4 regions of the Rhizobium sp. SRI_017 genome follow, and region 4 is predicted to be linked to each of the others. Evidence: predicted binding sites of a transcription regulator. Region 4 holds the regulator's gene; each other region holds the start of a gene.
The links. The regulator PhoB, encoded in region 4, activates phosphate uptake and scavenging genes when phosphate is short. The targets are predictions, from matches to a motif close to TGTCATNNANCTGTCAT.
Positions count from the first base shown of each region.

Region 1 (3,668 bases), on a different contig from region 4:
CGAATTTGCCGTCATGAGCGTCCCTGTTCCGGATCGCTCTAGCGCGCGGCGGCGCAAATGGCAATGCGGATGGCGGACCGGCCAGATAGCCGGTCCACCGTGTTCGAAGCTCAGTTGGTACCCTTGACGTCGACCGGGAAGAACAGCGTCTCGCCCGAGGAGTCATCGACGCCATCATTGTCGGTCACGGCATAGGCCTTGCCCGAGGCGTCGAAGGCGAAGCCTTCAAGCTTGTCGACGACGTAGCCGTTGAGCGCCTTGAGGTCCGGGATGAAGTCATGGACTTCTTCCTTCTTGACGAGCGGCAGTTCGCCACCGAGCTTGGCCGGCTTCAGCGTGGACAAGGCAACGCGGTAGAGCTTCTTGAGCTTGGCCGCATCGCCGATCTGGTTGTCGCGCTCGATGATGTAAGCGAAACCGTCATGGAATGCGATCTCGGAGAGGCCGACCCAGCCTTCGGCGGCCGCTTCGAGCGGGTAGCGAACGGCGCCCCATTCCTTGGACGACGGTTTGTAGGAGACGAGCTTGACGGTGCCCTTCGGATCGTCCTTCCACTCGCGCTGAACAGCCATCCAAAGAACGGTGTTGTCGCCCGTGCCGTCGACGGCGATGCCTTCGAAGCCGAAGCGGGTCTCGCCAGCGAGCAGTTCAGGCGGAAGTGCGATCTCTTCCTTGATCTTGCCCTTCTTGTCGACGTGGTAGAGGCCATGCGGGACCAGCTTGTCGGAATTGCCTTCCGAAGCCAGCCAGAAACCGCCTTCGCCATCAGTCGCGATGCCTTCGACATCGAGCTTCTGGGCGTTGGCACCGTCACGCTTGATGAGAAGCTTGTCGGTGATGACAGCCGGTGAGCGTGTCGCATCGATCGTGAAGATCGCGGGCTGGCCGCCATAGACCGAGTCGGACACGGCATAGAGCTGGCCGGGCTTTTCCGGAACGGCAGCGAGGCCGGACAGAGCGCCCCAGCCGATGACCGCGCCGTCCTTGTCTTCCGAGACGAGCTGCGGATAAGCCGGCGTGCCTTCTGCCATCTCATAGATCATGACATGCGAACGGGCGAGGCCATCCTCGACGAGGTCGACTTCGTTGGCGGTGGCGAGCAGCTTGCGCGACGGAATGGCGACCGCGCCTTCCGGCGAGATGCCCGACGGCAGGATCTGCATAAGAACAGGCTCACCGCCGGTATCCTTGTAGACGGCGACGACCGAGGCCCGCTCGGCGAGAACGGCGAAATATTTCTGGCCGTCGATCTCGAAAGCTTCCAGGCCTTCCGGCTCAATGCCCTTGGGCTTGGCGCGCTTCTCGGGGAAGTGGCCGAGGCGGGCAACCGCGAGTTCGAGCGAAGCGCCGGATTCGTAGAGAACCTTGCCGGTCGAATCGAAGATGGTGAAGCTGCGCGAACCGCCTTCGTAGTCGCCTTCATTGGCAACGACGATGCGGCTGTCGTCCAGCCACTTCACGGCATCGGGCTCACGCAACACGCCCTCTTTCTTCTCGGAGAAATCGAGCTTGCCGTCTGTGGAGGCGTCGATGCCTTCGAGGTCGGTCTTGCCGGCAGAGAAATGGGTCTTCACCGTGCCGGTATTGCCGTCGATGATGACGATCTCGTTGTTTTCCTGCAGCGTCAGCGCGATCTCGTTCTTCGCATTGATGGCAACGAATTCCGGCTCCGGATCGTCCGCGGCGACGCCGGCAATACCCGTAAGCACGACATGCTTGATCGCTGCGCAATCGGCAGCGCCGTCCTTGAGCGGCACGATCACGAGGTCGCCGGCCGGCATCTGCGGGATCACGCCGTCGTTGACATCTTCGTCACGCTCGTTCTCGATCGCGATGACGGCAATGGTCTTGTCCTTGGAGACAGCGATCGAGTCGGGCTGGCCGCCGAGATCGCAGGAGGCCTCGACTTTCTTGGAGGCGAGATCGACGGTCTCAAGATTGCCGGTCGGATGCAGCTTGTCCTTGCCGGTATTGACGGCGACGAGCGCCTTGCCGCCGAGGACGGCGACCGAGGTCGGCTCGCCGTCGAGCATGACCGAGCCGAGCGCCTTCGGCGCATGGGCGTCGGTGATATCGATCAGTCCGATCGCCTTGAGCGGGCTCGACGTGTAGACGAGCGTATTGCCATCTTCGGTCGCCGCGATGATTTCAGCTGATGTTACCGACTTGGCGTCAACATCAGCAGGCGTGTTGGACGCGACCGCGAAGGAGGCCACGCGGTTGAACACCTGCTCGGCCTGGGCAAATGCGGCAGTCGAAGCCAAGAGAGCCGCGACTGCCGCCGCAATTGAAAAGTGTCTCGTCATGGAAAGTCCTCCGTGTTGTTTAGGAGGTATTTGCGCATGTGCATGACAGGCAGATGACAAGGCGATGTCAGATGGATTTGTCGACAGGCATCCTGGTCGATCTAGAACCGCTTCTTGAACGGCGCCATGCCCTCGCGAGCGAGCTCGTCCGCGCGCTCGTTTTCAGGATGACCAGCATGACCCTTGACCCAATGGAGAACCACCTTGTGGCGGTGCTGGGCTTCTTCCAGCGCCTGCCAGAGTTCGACATTCTTGACCGGCTTCTTGTCAGCGGTTTTCCAACCGTTCTTCTTCCAGCCGTGGATCCACTTGGTGATGCCATCCTTGACGTAGACGCTGTCGGTGTAGAGGTCGACTTCGCAAGGGGCCTTCAGCGCCTGAAGAGCGGAGATCGCGGCCATAAGCTCCATGCGGTTGTTGGTGGTGTTGGCTTCACCGCCATTCAACTCTTTCACCGTGTCGCCATAGCGCAGAATGGCGCCCCAGCCGCCCGGTCCCGGATTGCCCGAGCAGGCGCCGTCCGTGAAGACATCGACTTGCTTCATGCCGTCACCTTATCGAGGCCGTATTCGGCGACATCCAGCACATTCTGGTGGAAGCGCAGCTTGCGGAGATATTCCTTGGGGTCCTTCTTCGTCACCATTGCGCCCGGCGGTGTCATGATCCAGTCGTAGAGGCGGGTGAGGAAGAATCGCAATGCCGAGCCGCGGCAGAGGAGCGGCAGGGCTTCGGCCTCGGCGGCGGAGAGCGGTCGCACCGACTGGTAGCCCTCGATCAGGGCCATGCCCTTGGTGATGTTGTAGGACCAGTCCTTCTCGAAGCACCAGGCATTGAGGCAGACCGAGAGGTCGTAAGCGAGGAAATCGTTGCAGGCAAAATAGAAGTCGATCAGACCCGAAAGCTTGTCGTCGAGGAAGAAGACATTGTCGGGGAAGAGATCGGCATGGATGACGCCAGATGGCAGGTCGGTCGGCCAGTGGCTTTCAAGATAATCGAGTTCGGCCGAGATTTCGCCCTTCAGTCCCGTCTCGACCTCGTCGGCCCGGGCCTCGGACTTGTCCCAGAGCGGCCGCCAGCCGGCGACGGAGAGTGCGTTCTTTCGGGTGATCTCGAAACCCTGGCCGGCGATGTGCATGCGGGCCAGTGCCTCGCCGACCTGGCGGCAGTGATGGGCAGCAGGCTTTCTCAGCCACATGCCTTCAAGGAAGGAAATCAGGGCGCCCGGCCGGCCGGCGAGTTCGCCGAGCAATTGTCCATCCTTCCGCGCCACGGGCAGCGGGCAGGACAGGCCGCGGTCGGCGAGATGCTGCATCAGACCAAGGAAGAACGGCAGATCGGCCGGGTCGACGCGCTTCTCGTAGA
Region 1 covers NZ_JBYCZP010000001.1:17,060-20,727, forward strand. Annotated here, with positions in the region: gene AC2YI2_RS00095 (hypothetical protein) at 1-15, opposite strand, end outside; gene AC2YI2_RS00100 (esterase-like activity of phytase family protein) at 111-2,306, opposite strand; gene rnhA (ribonuclease HI) at 2,408-2,851, opposite strand; gene AC2YI2_RS00110 (homoserine kinase) at 2,848-3,668, opposite strand, start outside.
Region 1: a site for PhoB is predicted at 2,349-2,365, ahead of AC2YI2_RS00100 (esterase-like activity of phytase family protein). Genes of this name have one in related genera too.

Region 2 (3,668 bases), on a different contig from region 4:
ACGCGCCCGTCGTTGCTTCGTCGGCGCGTCCCGCCGAGAAGACTGGACGCCGGCCGATGGTGCGCGCGCGCGAACTCGGCTTCGACCCCCTCCTGCCGCTGGTCGTGACCGGAACGGATCTCGTTCCTGACGATGTCGAGGGCGGCGCCCATGCCTATGAATGGGATGCCAAGACGGGGCTCTTCCGCTCGCCGAATGGCGACGTCGTGGCCGAGAAGGTCAGCGCTTTTACCGTCAACGACATCGTGTCCAAATTCATCCTGCTCGACTTCCTCAAGGCGATTGCCTCGCAGAATCCCGGGAAGATGATGATCGCGCCGGAAAAGCAGCTCTACCTCGCTGGCGAGCACATCAAGTTCAATGCGACCCGCGGCGACTATCGCAACATGCTGGTGTTCAATCTCGCCAATACCGGCGAGGTGCAGCTTCTCGATCTCGTCGTCGACAACCAGCCGCAGATGAAGTCGCCGCTCAAGGAAATGAAGGTCGTCGAACCCTTCGGCTCGGATCATCTGGTGGTGATATCCTCGAACGAACAGCTGGAGGCGGTCGGTCGCGCCATCGAGCGCGGCATGAACCCCAAGGAATTGCTTGCGGCCCTGTCCCAGCGCATCGACGGCACCGATTCGTCGATCGCCATTCTGCCGCTATATACCCGCTCGCGGTGAGCCGACGGCTGTTCGGCTCCCCTTCATGTAGGCGTCATCGGCTAGTTTCCCCTGGGCTGGCTGAATAGAGGGTCGCGGCATGATTTGGCACCAAGAAGCGATGCTTGGGCCCTGCAGCGCACTGGCAAGTCACACTTCGGCGCATCACATCCTGCGGCGACCTCGCGCTGCGACGACTCTGATGGCGCGAGATCAGACAGGCGTCAGTTCTGTGCAATCGGCTTCGGCGTGCGGAGATCGACGGCCTCTTCGTCAGGCAAGAATTTCGGGCCGATGAGGCGGATCTTGGTATCCGCTTTATAGTCACGCAGCTTCGATTCCTTGACCGGCTTGCTGACGGCGGCTTCCTTTTCGAGTTGCCCGCGTAGCTCCGGCTTTACCCACACGATGGAGCTCTGTTTCGGCTCGCGCTTGGTGGGATCGCTGATAAATGCCTCGCGCCGCATCATCTCCTTGTAATAGCGGGAGAAATTGCAGCCGCAGGTCTTGTCCTTGCGTGCACTCTGGGTGCGGAAGCGATAGGCATTGTCGAGATCGTCATACGGCTGGCCGGTCACGGCGGAACGCATGGAATCGGTCTCGGACTGGATCGAATGATAAAACAGCTCGGTTTCGACCCCAGGGCACATCATCGAGCAGACTTGTGCATCCCGCTGGAAGCTCATCGAGGTCGCCCGCGACGAGATCGGGAAAAAGGCGCCGTCGCAGGTCCGAACGCACATCGTCCGATAAGACCCGTTCGTCGCGCTGCCGCCGAGATCGACGAACTGGCTGTCGCCATAACCTTCGTTGGATTGCGGTACCCGGATCGTCTCGAAGCCGTCGGGCATGTCAGTGACAACAGCGTCGGCGCCGTTGACCACGGGATCGGTGCTTGCCAGGACCGGCTGGTCGTTGCAGCGGTTGTCGTCGATGGCTGCTACAAGCCGCCGGCGGCGCTGATCATCTTCCTGGCCGGATATCAGGCTGATGCGCTTCTCGTTCAGGATGGCGAGATTGGTCTCCATCCGAGCCATCTTGTCTTCGAGCTCGGCGCATTCATCCGCATTCTCGCCGCCGATGTGGAACACCGAACCCGCGCCGCAGCCGGATTCGCGCATGTTATAGCGCAGCTCGCGAATTGAGAGCTTCTGCTCGGCGATGGCGCGCGCATATTTCCGCACCTTTGCAGGCGCACTGTAAGTTTCTGAAAGAGCGGTCAGCTCGTTGGTCAGCCGGTCGCAGAGTTCAGACGCCATCGCCCCGCTGGAAACAGCGAGTGCCAATGCGACCGGGAAGGCGAGGCACAGGGACTTGAACATGAGATCGCAATGCTGATTGAGACAGGCGCAATCTACTCTATCTTTCGAAAAGCTAAAAACGCCTTTAATTCCCACGGTTAATGGCCGTGACCGGGCCTCTGTCATAAAGCTGATATGAGAGTCTGTTTTCCCCTGTGGCAAACAGCGAGGTTGCCATGTCAGAAGAATTGGAAAGCCACGACATCAAGAAAGTCAGGACTCTCTTCCTTTCCGATATCCATCTCGGATCCAAGGCGTCGAAGGCCGACTTCCTTTTGGATTTCCTGCGGGTGTATGAGGCAGATACGATCTTTCTCGTCGGCGACATCGTCGATGGCTGGCGTCTCAAGCGCTCCTGGTACTGGCCGCAGAACTGCAACGACGTCGTCCAGAAGCTGCTCCGCAAGGGCCGCAAGGGTGCGCGCATCGTCTACGTGCCGGGCAATCACGACGACTTCCTGAGGGAGTTCCCAGGCGTCCATTTCGGCGGCATCGAGGTTGCGCAAAACTTCATCCACGAGGCGGCCGACGGCAAGCGCTACCTGATCCTTCACGGTGACGAGTTCGACGTTGTGGTGCGCAACGCCCGTTTCATCGCCCATCTCGGCGATTGGGCCTATGACCTTGCAATTGCTCTGAATGTCTGGATCGCCCGCCTGCGCCGCGTGCTGGGCCTGCCTTACTGGTCCTTCTCCGCCTGGGCGAAGCTTCAGGTCAAGCGGGCCGTGAACTTCATCGGCGAGTTTCAGCGTGTCGTTGCCGACGAAGCGCGGCGCCATGGCGTGGATGGCGTGATCTGCGGCCATATCCACCACGCCGTGATCGAGGACATCGACGGCGTCACCTATATCAATACCGGTGACTGGGTGGAGAGTTGCACGGCGGTGGTCGAGCATTTCGACGGCTCGATGGAGCTGATCCGCTGGCAGAGCACCGCGGAAGCGAAGCCCTCCAGCCCGACGCTCGTACCGATAAGGCTCTTGCCGCAGAGCCGGGCGAAACAGGTGGCGGCGGCCTGACGAGCAGGCGACTTTCCGTCTTCGATATCAAGGGAACAGGCCGAGCGTCGCTTGAGCTTTCGCGACCTTGTCGACACCGATCGCCATCTGGGAAATATAATCTTACGGCGATATTGTCGCAAGGAATGAAGCGATCTGTTCTTGGGTCGCCACCCCAAAAAGACCTTCCGCATGACCCGCGATGCGGATCGCCTCCAGCGTTACGGGCGCCTTTATCAATGCCGCGAGCGCGCGTCCTTGCTCGATCGGGACCAGCGCGTCCCTCTCGCCGTGAAAGATCAGGACAGGCGCCCTGATGTCCGGGGCGTCAAGATCGCTACGGAAGGGGGACGCAAGGAGAAGTCGTGCCGGAATCCACGGCACCTTTTCGTATACGAGCGCGAGCATCGAGGTAAACGGCGATATCAGGATCACGCCTGCCACCTCGCGACGGGCAGCCATATGCACGGCTGGCGCGGTTCCCAGCGACTGACCAAAGACCACGACCGGATTGTCAGGGTAGGTCGTAGCAATCCAGTCGCGAATGGCAAGCGCGTCGGAAAGCATGGCTTCACCCCCAGGTGAGCCCGAGGACCGGGGATAGCCGCGCGCGACTGGCGCGACGATGCCGTAACCGTCCCCGACCCAGCCAGCGTAGAGAAAGCCGTAATCCTCCGGATAACTGGCATTGCCGTGAAAGACGACCAGCACGGGACGGCCAG
Region 2 covers NZ_JBYCZP010000004.1:130,794-134,461, forward strand. Annotated here, with positions in the region: gene AC2YI2_RS10865 (caspase family protein) at 1-668, shown strand, start outside; gene AC2YI2_RS10870 (DUF2865 domain-containing protein) at 872-1,969, opposite strand; gene AC2YI2_RS10875 (UDP-2,3-diacylglucosamine diphosphatase) at 2,125-2,967, shown strand; gene AC2YI2_RS10880 (alpha/beta hydrolase) at 3,070-3,668, opposite strand, start outside.
Region 2: a site for PhoB is predicted at 2,069-2,085, ahead of AC2YI2_RS10875 (UDP-2,3-diacylglucosamine diphosphatase). Genes of this name have one in related genera too.

Region 3 (3,668 bases), on a different contig from region 4:
GCCATAGCCGCCTGGCAGGAGATCACCACCCAGAAGGGGACGTGAAAGGTGCTGCCGAGATAGCCTTGCGAGAAGAGCAGCACGGCGATGATGCCCATGGTTTTCTGCGCGTCGTTGCCACCATGGCCGAGCGAATACATCGAGGCGGAGATGAACTGTAGGATTCGGAAGGTCTTGTCGACGGCAAAGGGTGTCTGGCGGACGAAGATCCAGGAGACGACGAGAACGAGGAAGAGCGCCAGAAGGAACCCGATCATCGGCGACATGAAAATGGCGAGCACCGTCTTGAAGACGCCGGAGAAGACGATGGCCGAACCACCGGTCTTCGCAACGCCCGCACCGATGAGCCCGCCGACCAGCGCATGCGACGAACTCGACGGAATGCCGAAGATCCAGGTGACGATGTTCCAGATGATCGCGCCCATCAGTGCTGCAAAGATCACCTGCGGGGTGATTATGCCGGGATCGATTATGCCCTTGCCGATGGTCTCCGCGACATGCAGGCCGAAGAACAGGAAGGCGATGAAATTGAAGAAGGCTGCCCAGGCCACGGCATATTGCGGCCTCAGTACCCGCGTCGAGACGATGGTGGCGATGGAATTGGCCGCGTCATGCAGGCCATTGAGGAAATCGAAGAACAGTGCAACGCCAATCAGAGCGATAAGCAGGGGGAGGGCGAGCGTCGCTTCCATCAGACGTTCTCGATCACGATGCCGCTGATCTCGTTGGCCACGTCTTCGAACCGGTCGACCACCTTCTCAAGCTCGGAATAGATCTCGCTGCCGATAAGATAGGCCATCGCATTGCCGTTGCCATGCGCCCGGAAGAGGTCCTTGAGGCCCTGCTCGTAGAGTTCGTCGGAGCGACCTTCGACGCGAGTGACCTCTTCGGCGATTGCCGTGAGCCGCGCCGAATTGCTGCCCATCTTGTCGAGCAGCGGGATTGCCTCGGAGATCAGGCGCGCGGCTTCCGCGATCAGCACACCCATTTCCTTCATGCCGGGATCGAAGGTCTTCTGTTCGAAGCGGCGCAGCGTCTTGACCGTCTTGTGCATCATGTCGATCGCGTCATCCATCGACTGGATGAGATCCTTGATATCGCCGCGGTCAAAGGGCGTGATGAAGCTGCGGCGCACGGCGAGCAGAACCTCGCGGGTGATGTCGTCCGCTTCGTTCTCAAGATCGACGATCTTCCGGCAATGGGCCTCGATATCGCCCTGGCCACCGAAGATGTCGCGCATCGCATCGGCCGCGCCCTGCACCACGCGCGCATGCCGTTCGAAGAGATCGAAGAACTTGTCCTCGCGCGGCATGAGTTTCTTGAACAGGCTGATCATGGGACGGTCCATTTTATGGTTGTCATAAAACTGTCATAAAGGCCGTCGAGTTGCAGCAAAAGTGCGGGATGGTCAAGGGTTGGCGGAAAGCTGTGGAGAGCAGGGCGCTCCGCGGTTCTGGGTCTCAGCTAGCGACGCGCTGGAGCTTGTTCCAACATTTGCGGATTAATCTCCAGGCCCGGCACACACCTCCCCGCTCACGCGAGCCGATCCGCCCCGTGGCTTGACCATGAAGGCCTTCCCGATCGCTCCGCTATCGCATGGGATATCGGCAGGGGCACGGCATGTGACGTCGTGCGCCTGGATGGTCTCGCTAGACCTCCTGGATTTTGCGGGATTCGGCTGCGCCCGCCACCCTCCCAGCGAGCGCCCAGTAGACGAGGCCGGACAGGCATCCTCCGATGAAGAAGAGGCCGGCCATCTCGAGATTTGGCTTGTTGTCTTGGGCGGCAATCAGAACCTGCGGCTGCAAGGAGATGCCCGCGCCGAGCACGTAGTAATACCACCGCCGCAGGCTGAGGAATTCGCCGACGGTGATGACCACGGTGGCGGGTATGAACGTGGCATAGGCGGCAAATACCGCGACGACGAAAATGGTCGTGGGATGAAGCATGCCGATCATGAATTTCAGGTCGCCGCTGAACAGGAAGAGCGGAATATGCGGCACGCAGCAGGAAGGAGATAGGCGCCCAGTATCCGGGCCAGTCGCTTCAGCATTTTTCCGACATCTGCTCGGTCTTTGCGGTGCCTGGATACTGCGCCGCGCGAGAGCCGACGGATCGTACGTCGATCTGCGCCGCCATCAGGACGGACTCCATCGGCAATTCCGGGGAATAGGTGGGTTCGGGGGAAGCGACAGGGTCGGCCAATCCTCGTAGATCTTGTTGATCAAGCGGATCGAGCCGCTCAAAACCACGACCCATATTGCGAGACCCGCAAGGGTCAGGGAGAGGCCGTATTCGGCAAGCGCCCATTCGGTGATGCGGAACCCCAGGCACATCATGGCGATGGACAAGAACGCAACTGCGTAAAGGCAGCTCAGTGCGACTCTAAATCGCGTGGGCATGAATGTAGCTCCGGTTTCAACCGGGATTCCTTTAGCGATTTATGCTTGATCAGGATGTGCCGTGGGTAACTTGTGGCAGACGCGCGGCCGCAGCGGCCTCGCTGGCCGAGAGCCTAACAGCAGATCCTATTTCGACCGGCGTGCTTGGCCGCATAGAGCGCTTCGTCGGCGCGGGAGATGGTCTGACCGAGTTCCTCGTCGCCGCATCGTGTGGCGAGGCCGCCGCTGACGGTGACGTGCAGTGAGCCGCCTGATATCGCGAAGTCGCGGCCATCAATGGCGGCGCGGATGGCTTCGGCCGCCTCGGCTACGGGGCGGGCTGGGGTGTCGGTCAGCAGGGCGACGAATTCTTCGCCGCCGAAGCGCGCGAAAAGGCCATCCTCACCGATCGCATCCGAGCAGCGCAGGGCGAATTCCTGGAGCACGACGTCGCCGGCCGTGTGGCCATGGCGGTCGTTGATCGCCTTGAACTCATCGAGGTCGAGGACCAGCACGGCAAGGGACTGGTCGGCTTCTCCGGCATAGCGTTTCTCCGCCTGCTCGAAGAAGCGGCGGCGGTTCATGATGCCGGTCAACGGATCGATCTCCGAGAGGCGCTTGAGCTCGCGGGCGGCGGCGCGTTCCGAAGTGACGTCGAGATAGAGGTTGACGTTGAAATTGCCGACCGTGCGGTGGCGGAACTGAATGGTCCGGTCCTGCCCGCTGGCGGTCCTGACCTCGAGGTCGAACGGGGTCATTTCTCGGTCCTCGGCGCGCGCCTTGGCCAGTTCGCCCTCCCATGTCGACCGGGCGAACAGGCGATATTCCGGGTCGGGATAGGCAAGCCGCCACCAATCCTCGATGCTGGCGATCTCGTCCTGCGAATAGCCGAAAAGCGCGCTGAACTGCGAATTGGCGAACTGGATCTGCTCGTCGTAGCTCGCGATCTCGAAGCCGAAGGGCAGCCAGTTCAGCATGTCGATGATCTTTTCCTGCCAGCCGGCAAGCGCGACAGAACCCTGGGGCGGGGCGTCCATCAGCGTGAAGAGCCGGAGTTCCTCATGCTCGACGACGATTTTCGACACCTGCACCATCAGCAGGCGCTCGAGGCCCAAGACCTGGGCGCGAACGAGGAAGGGCTCGCCGGTCACGCCGATCGGGGCATTGGTCCAGATCTGGCCCAGCAACTGGTTTGCTTCGGGGCCGACGAGGTCGGTGAGCGGCTTGCCGTCGAGTTCTTCGGCCGGCATCCCGAACATCATCTCGGCTGCGCGATTGCCCGAGCGT
Region 3 covers NZ_JBYCZP010000014.1:156,556-160,223, reverse strand. Annotated here, with positions in the region: gene AC2YI2_RS25915 (anion permease) at 1-692, opposite strand, end outside; gene AC2YI2_RS25910 (DUF47 domain-containing protein) at 692-1,336, opposite strand; gene AC2YI2_RS25905 (hypothetical protein) at 1,650-1,958, opposite strand; gene AC2YI2_RS25900 (diguanylate cyclase) at 2,516-3,668, opposite strand, start outside.
Region 3: a site for PhoB is predicted at 1,357-1,373, ahead of AC2YI2_RS25910 (DUF47 domain-containing protein). Genes of this name have one in related genera too.

Region 4 (3,668 bases):
TTACTACAGCGAGAAGCGTGCGCTGTACGACGTCAACCTGAACGTTCGCCAGAACACGGTGACCGCGCTCATCGGCCCGTCAGGCTGCGGCAAGTCGACGTTCCTGCGCTGCCTCAACCGCATGAACGATACGATCGAAGGCTGCCGCGTCACCGGCAGCATCACGCTCGACGGCGGCGACGTCTATCGCCCGTCGCTTGACGTCGTGGAACTTCGCGCCCGCGTCGGCATGGTGTTCCAGAAGCCGAACCCGTTCCCGAAGTCGATCTACGAGAATGTCTCCTACGGCCCGCGCATCCACGGCCTCGCCAAGAACAAGGCGCAGATCGACGAGATCGTCGAGAAGAGCCTGCAGCGCGCCGGTCTCTGGAACGAAGTCAAGGATCGCCTGCACGAGCCCGGTACCGGCCTGTCCGGTGGTCAGCAGCAGCGTCTGTGCATTGCCCGCGCCGTCGCCGTCAGCCCGGAAGTCATCCTGATGGACGAGCCCTGCTCGGCGCTCGACCCGATCGCGACCGCCAAGGTCGAGGAGCTCATCCACGAACTGCGCGAAAACTTCACCATCGTCATCGTCACCCACTCGATGCAGCAGGCGGCGCGCGTGTCCCAGCGGACCGCCATGTTCCACCTCGGCTATCTCGTGGAAGAGAACGACACCGACAAGATCTTCACCAATCCGGACGACCAGCGCACCCAGGACTACATCATGGGTCGCTTCGGCTGATCCCAGCCGACGAAGCCCTTAGACGTATCCCGACAGTATGAGGTACTGACATGTCCACCGCACATATCTATTCCGTCTTCGACGACGAACTGAAGACGCTCGCCCGCCGCATCGCCGAAATGGGCGGCATGGTCGAGCAGATGGTTTCCGACGCGATTCACGCACTCGTGACTTCCGATGCAGCACTTGCCCAGCGCGTGATTTCGGAAGACACGATCGTGGATGCCACCGAGCGCGAGATCGGCGACAAGGCCATCCTGATGATCGCCAAGCGCCAGCCCGTTGCCTCGGACCTCCGCGAAATCATCGGCTCGATCCGTATCGCCTCGGACCTCGAGCGAGTCGGCGACCTCGGCAAGTCAACCGCCAAGCGCGTGATTGCAGTCCAGACGACGGGCATCCCCCGTCCGCTCGCCCGCGGCATCGAGCATCTCTCCGAACTGGCGCTCTCCCAACTCAAAGACGTACTCGACGTCTACTCGACGCGCTCTCCTGAGAAGGCGGAGCAGATCCGCGCCCGCGACGAAGAGATCGACGCGATGTACACGTCGCTGTTCCGCGAGCTGCTCACCTACATGATGGAAGACCCGCGCAACATCACGCCCTGCACGCATCTCTTGTTCTGCGCCAAGAACATCGAGCGCATCGGCGACCATGCGACCAACATCGCCGAGACCATCTACTACATGTCGACCGGCGAGCAGCCGGCCGGCGAACGGCCGAAGGACGACAATACCGCGTCCGTCGTCCAGCCCGCTGAATAGCGGCCTACAGGATAGTATCGATGCAGCCGAGAATCATGGTGGTGGAAGACGAGGAAGCGCTGGGTACTTTGCTCAGCTACAACCTCGAAGCGGAAGGCTATGACGTCGAGGTGATAGGCCGCGGCGACGAGGCCGATATCCGGCTCCAGGAACGGGTGCCGGACCTGCTGGTGCTCGACTGGATGCTGCCTGGCGTGTCCGGCATCGAGCTCTGCCGGCGGCTCAGGATGCGGCCGCAGACCGAACGCCTGCCGGTCATCATGCTGACCGCCCGCGGCGAGGAGAGCGAGCGCGTGCGCGGCCTCTCCACCGGCGCCGACGACTATGTCGTCAAGCCGTTCTCGACGCCGGAGCTGATGGCCCGCGTCAAGGCCATGCTCCGCCGCGTGCGTCCCAGCGCGATCTCGTCGGTGCTGAAATGCGGCGATGTCGAGCTCGACCGCGAGACCTATCGCGTCCATCGCCGGTCGCGCGAGATCCGGCTCGGACCGACCGAGTTCAAGCTGCTCGAGTTCTTCATGTCTTCGCCCGGCCGCGTCTTCTCACGCTCACAGCTGCTCGACGGCGTCTGGGGCCACGACATCTATGTCGACGAACGCACCGTGGACGTCCATGTCGGCCGCCTGCGCAAGGCGCTCAACATTTCCAACATGCCCGACATCATCCGCACCGTGCGCGGCGCGGGCTATGCGATGGAAGTCTGACGGGAAGTTTTGAAAGAGAAACGGCCCGCTTCCAGTCAGGAGGCGGGCCGTTTTCCGTTCCGGAGCGGTCAGGAGCCCGGCAGGACGCGGATGCCGTAGAGGCGGATCGAACTGCCCTCGCCCGTGAGATCGCTGTTGATGACGATATGGCCAGAGGAGCTCGGACTCATCTTGCCGTCGAATTTCACCTGGATGAGTTCGTCGGCACGCTCGTTGGTGACCGTATAGCGATGGCGGCCGCAGTCGCCCAGAGTCTTGAATTCGCACTGAATGTAGATCTGGGCCGGCTTGTCGCTATTGGACTTGACGGTGATCGCGATGGTCGAGGTCTTGCCAGCCAAATCCTGTAGAAGCCCGGCCGGCACCTCGACCAGCACGTCGCCGTCCTGATCAGGTGCATTCGAGGTTATGACCGTGGCAAGCCCGTCGCTGTCGCGATGCTCCGTGATGGCCGCCTTCGCGCGTGGCTTGGCTGCATCGGCATTGGTGCCCGGCTTGAAGATATCAATCCAGTCGCCGGAAAAGCCGCGCAGCGTATCGAGCCGCGCTTCCTCTTGCGCCGGGTCCGTCTTCTCGGAACGCAGTGCATCGGGCACGAGGTTGAAGTCGCCGCCGCCCTTCATGGCCGCCTCGATCATGCCGGTGTCATAGACCCACCAGACGCCCCCGCCGATGATACCGAGGAGGAAAAGATAGACAAAGGTCGAAGCGAGGAATGAAGCGAAGCTGCGGCGGCGCTTCGTCGTCGGTGCGATGGCCTCGGCAGCCTTGTCGTCCCATTCGGCGGCCTGTGGCTGCGCTGCCGGCGCAGAAGACTGCGCCTCGCGCGTTGCCGTCAGCCCGGTGAGATAGTCGTCAATGTCAGGTTCGTTGCCGCGCACATTGGCTGCAGGCCGGCTCTGGGCGGCGAACTCCGCCATGGGTTCCACGCGTTCTGTGGCGCGTTCACCCTGCGCCGGCTCTGACTGTCGAACATGCTCGATGGCGGGCGCGGATGTCGGAAGCTCATCCTCGAATTCTGCGTCAAGCGGTTCAGAGCCTGGTAGCGGCGTGGGTTGATGGCTGCGGCTCGGCGGCTCGACCGGCCACGAATGTGGCTGCTGTGCCTCGACGACGGGCTCAGGCTCTTCCTCGGGTTCGCGCTCCAGCGCCACGCGCTCGAACTGTGCGATCGAGCGCAGACGCGACAGCTCCTCGTCCTCGATCTCGCGGATCGTGACCTCGAGCCGCTGGCGCTGGCGCTCGACGACAGTCATGTCTGATATCTCCTGCTTGCGCAGGCCGACATCGAGCGCATTGCGGGCGGACTGGTAGATCCGGGCGCGGATATCGGGATCCGAACGCTCGGCGCGCTCCAGCGCATTCCTGATCGCCTGTTCCAGTCCGCTCAACCCGATATTCCCTATTGCGCGGCGCGCATGCGCCGATTCATTCTCCGGTAACCATTCGCTTCGGCCTTGGCAAGCGGGACGGCAC
Region 4 covers NZ_JBYCZP010000019.1:22,148-25,815, reverse strand. Annotated here, with positions in the region: gene pstB (phosphate ABC transporter ATP-binding protein PstB) at 1-724, shown strand, start outside; gene phoU (phosphate signaling complex protein PhoU) at 775-1,488, shown strand; gene phoB (phosphate regulon transcriptional regulator PhoB) at 1,509-2,192, shown strand; gene AC2YI2_RS29210 (hypothetical protein) at 2,261-3,583, opposite strand.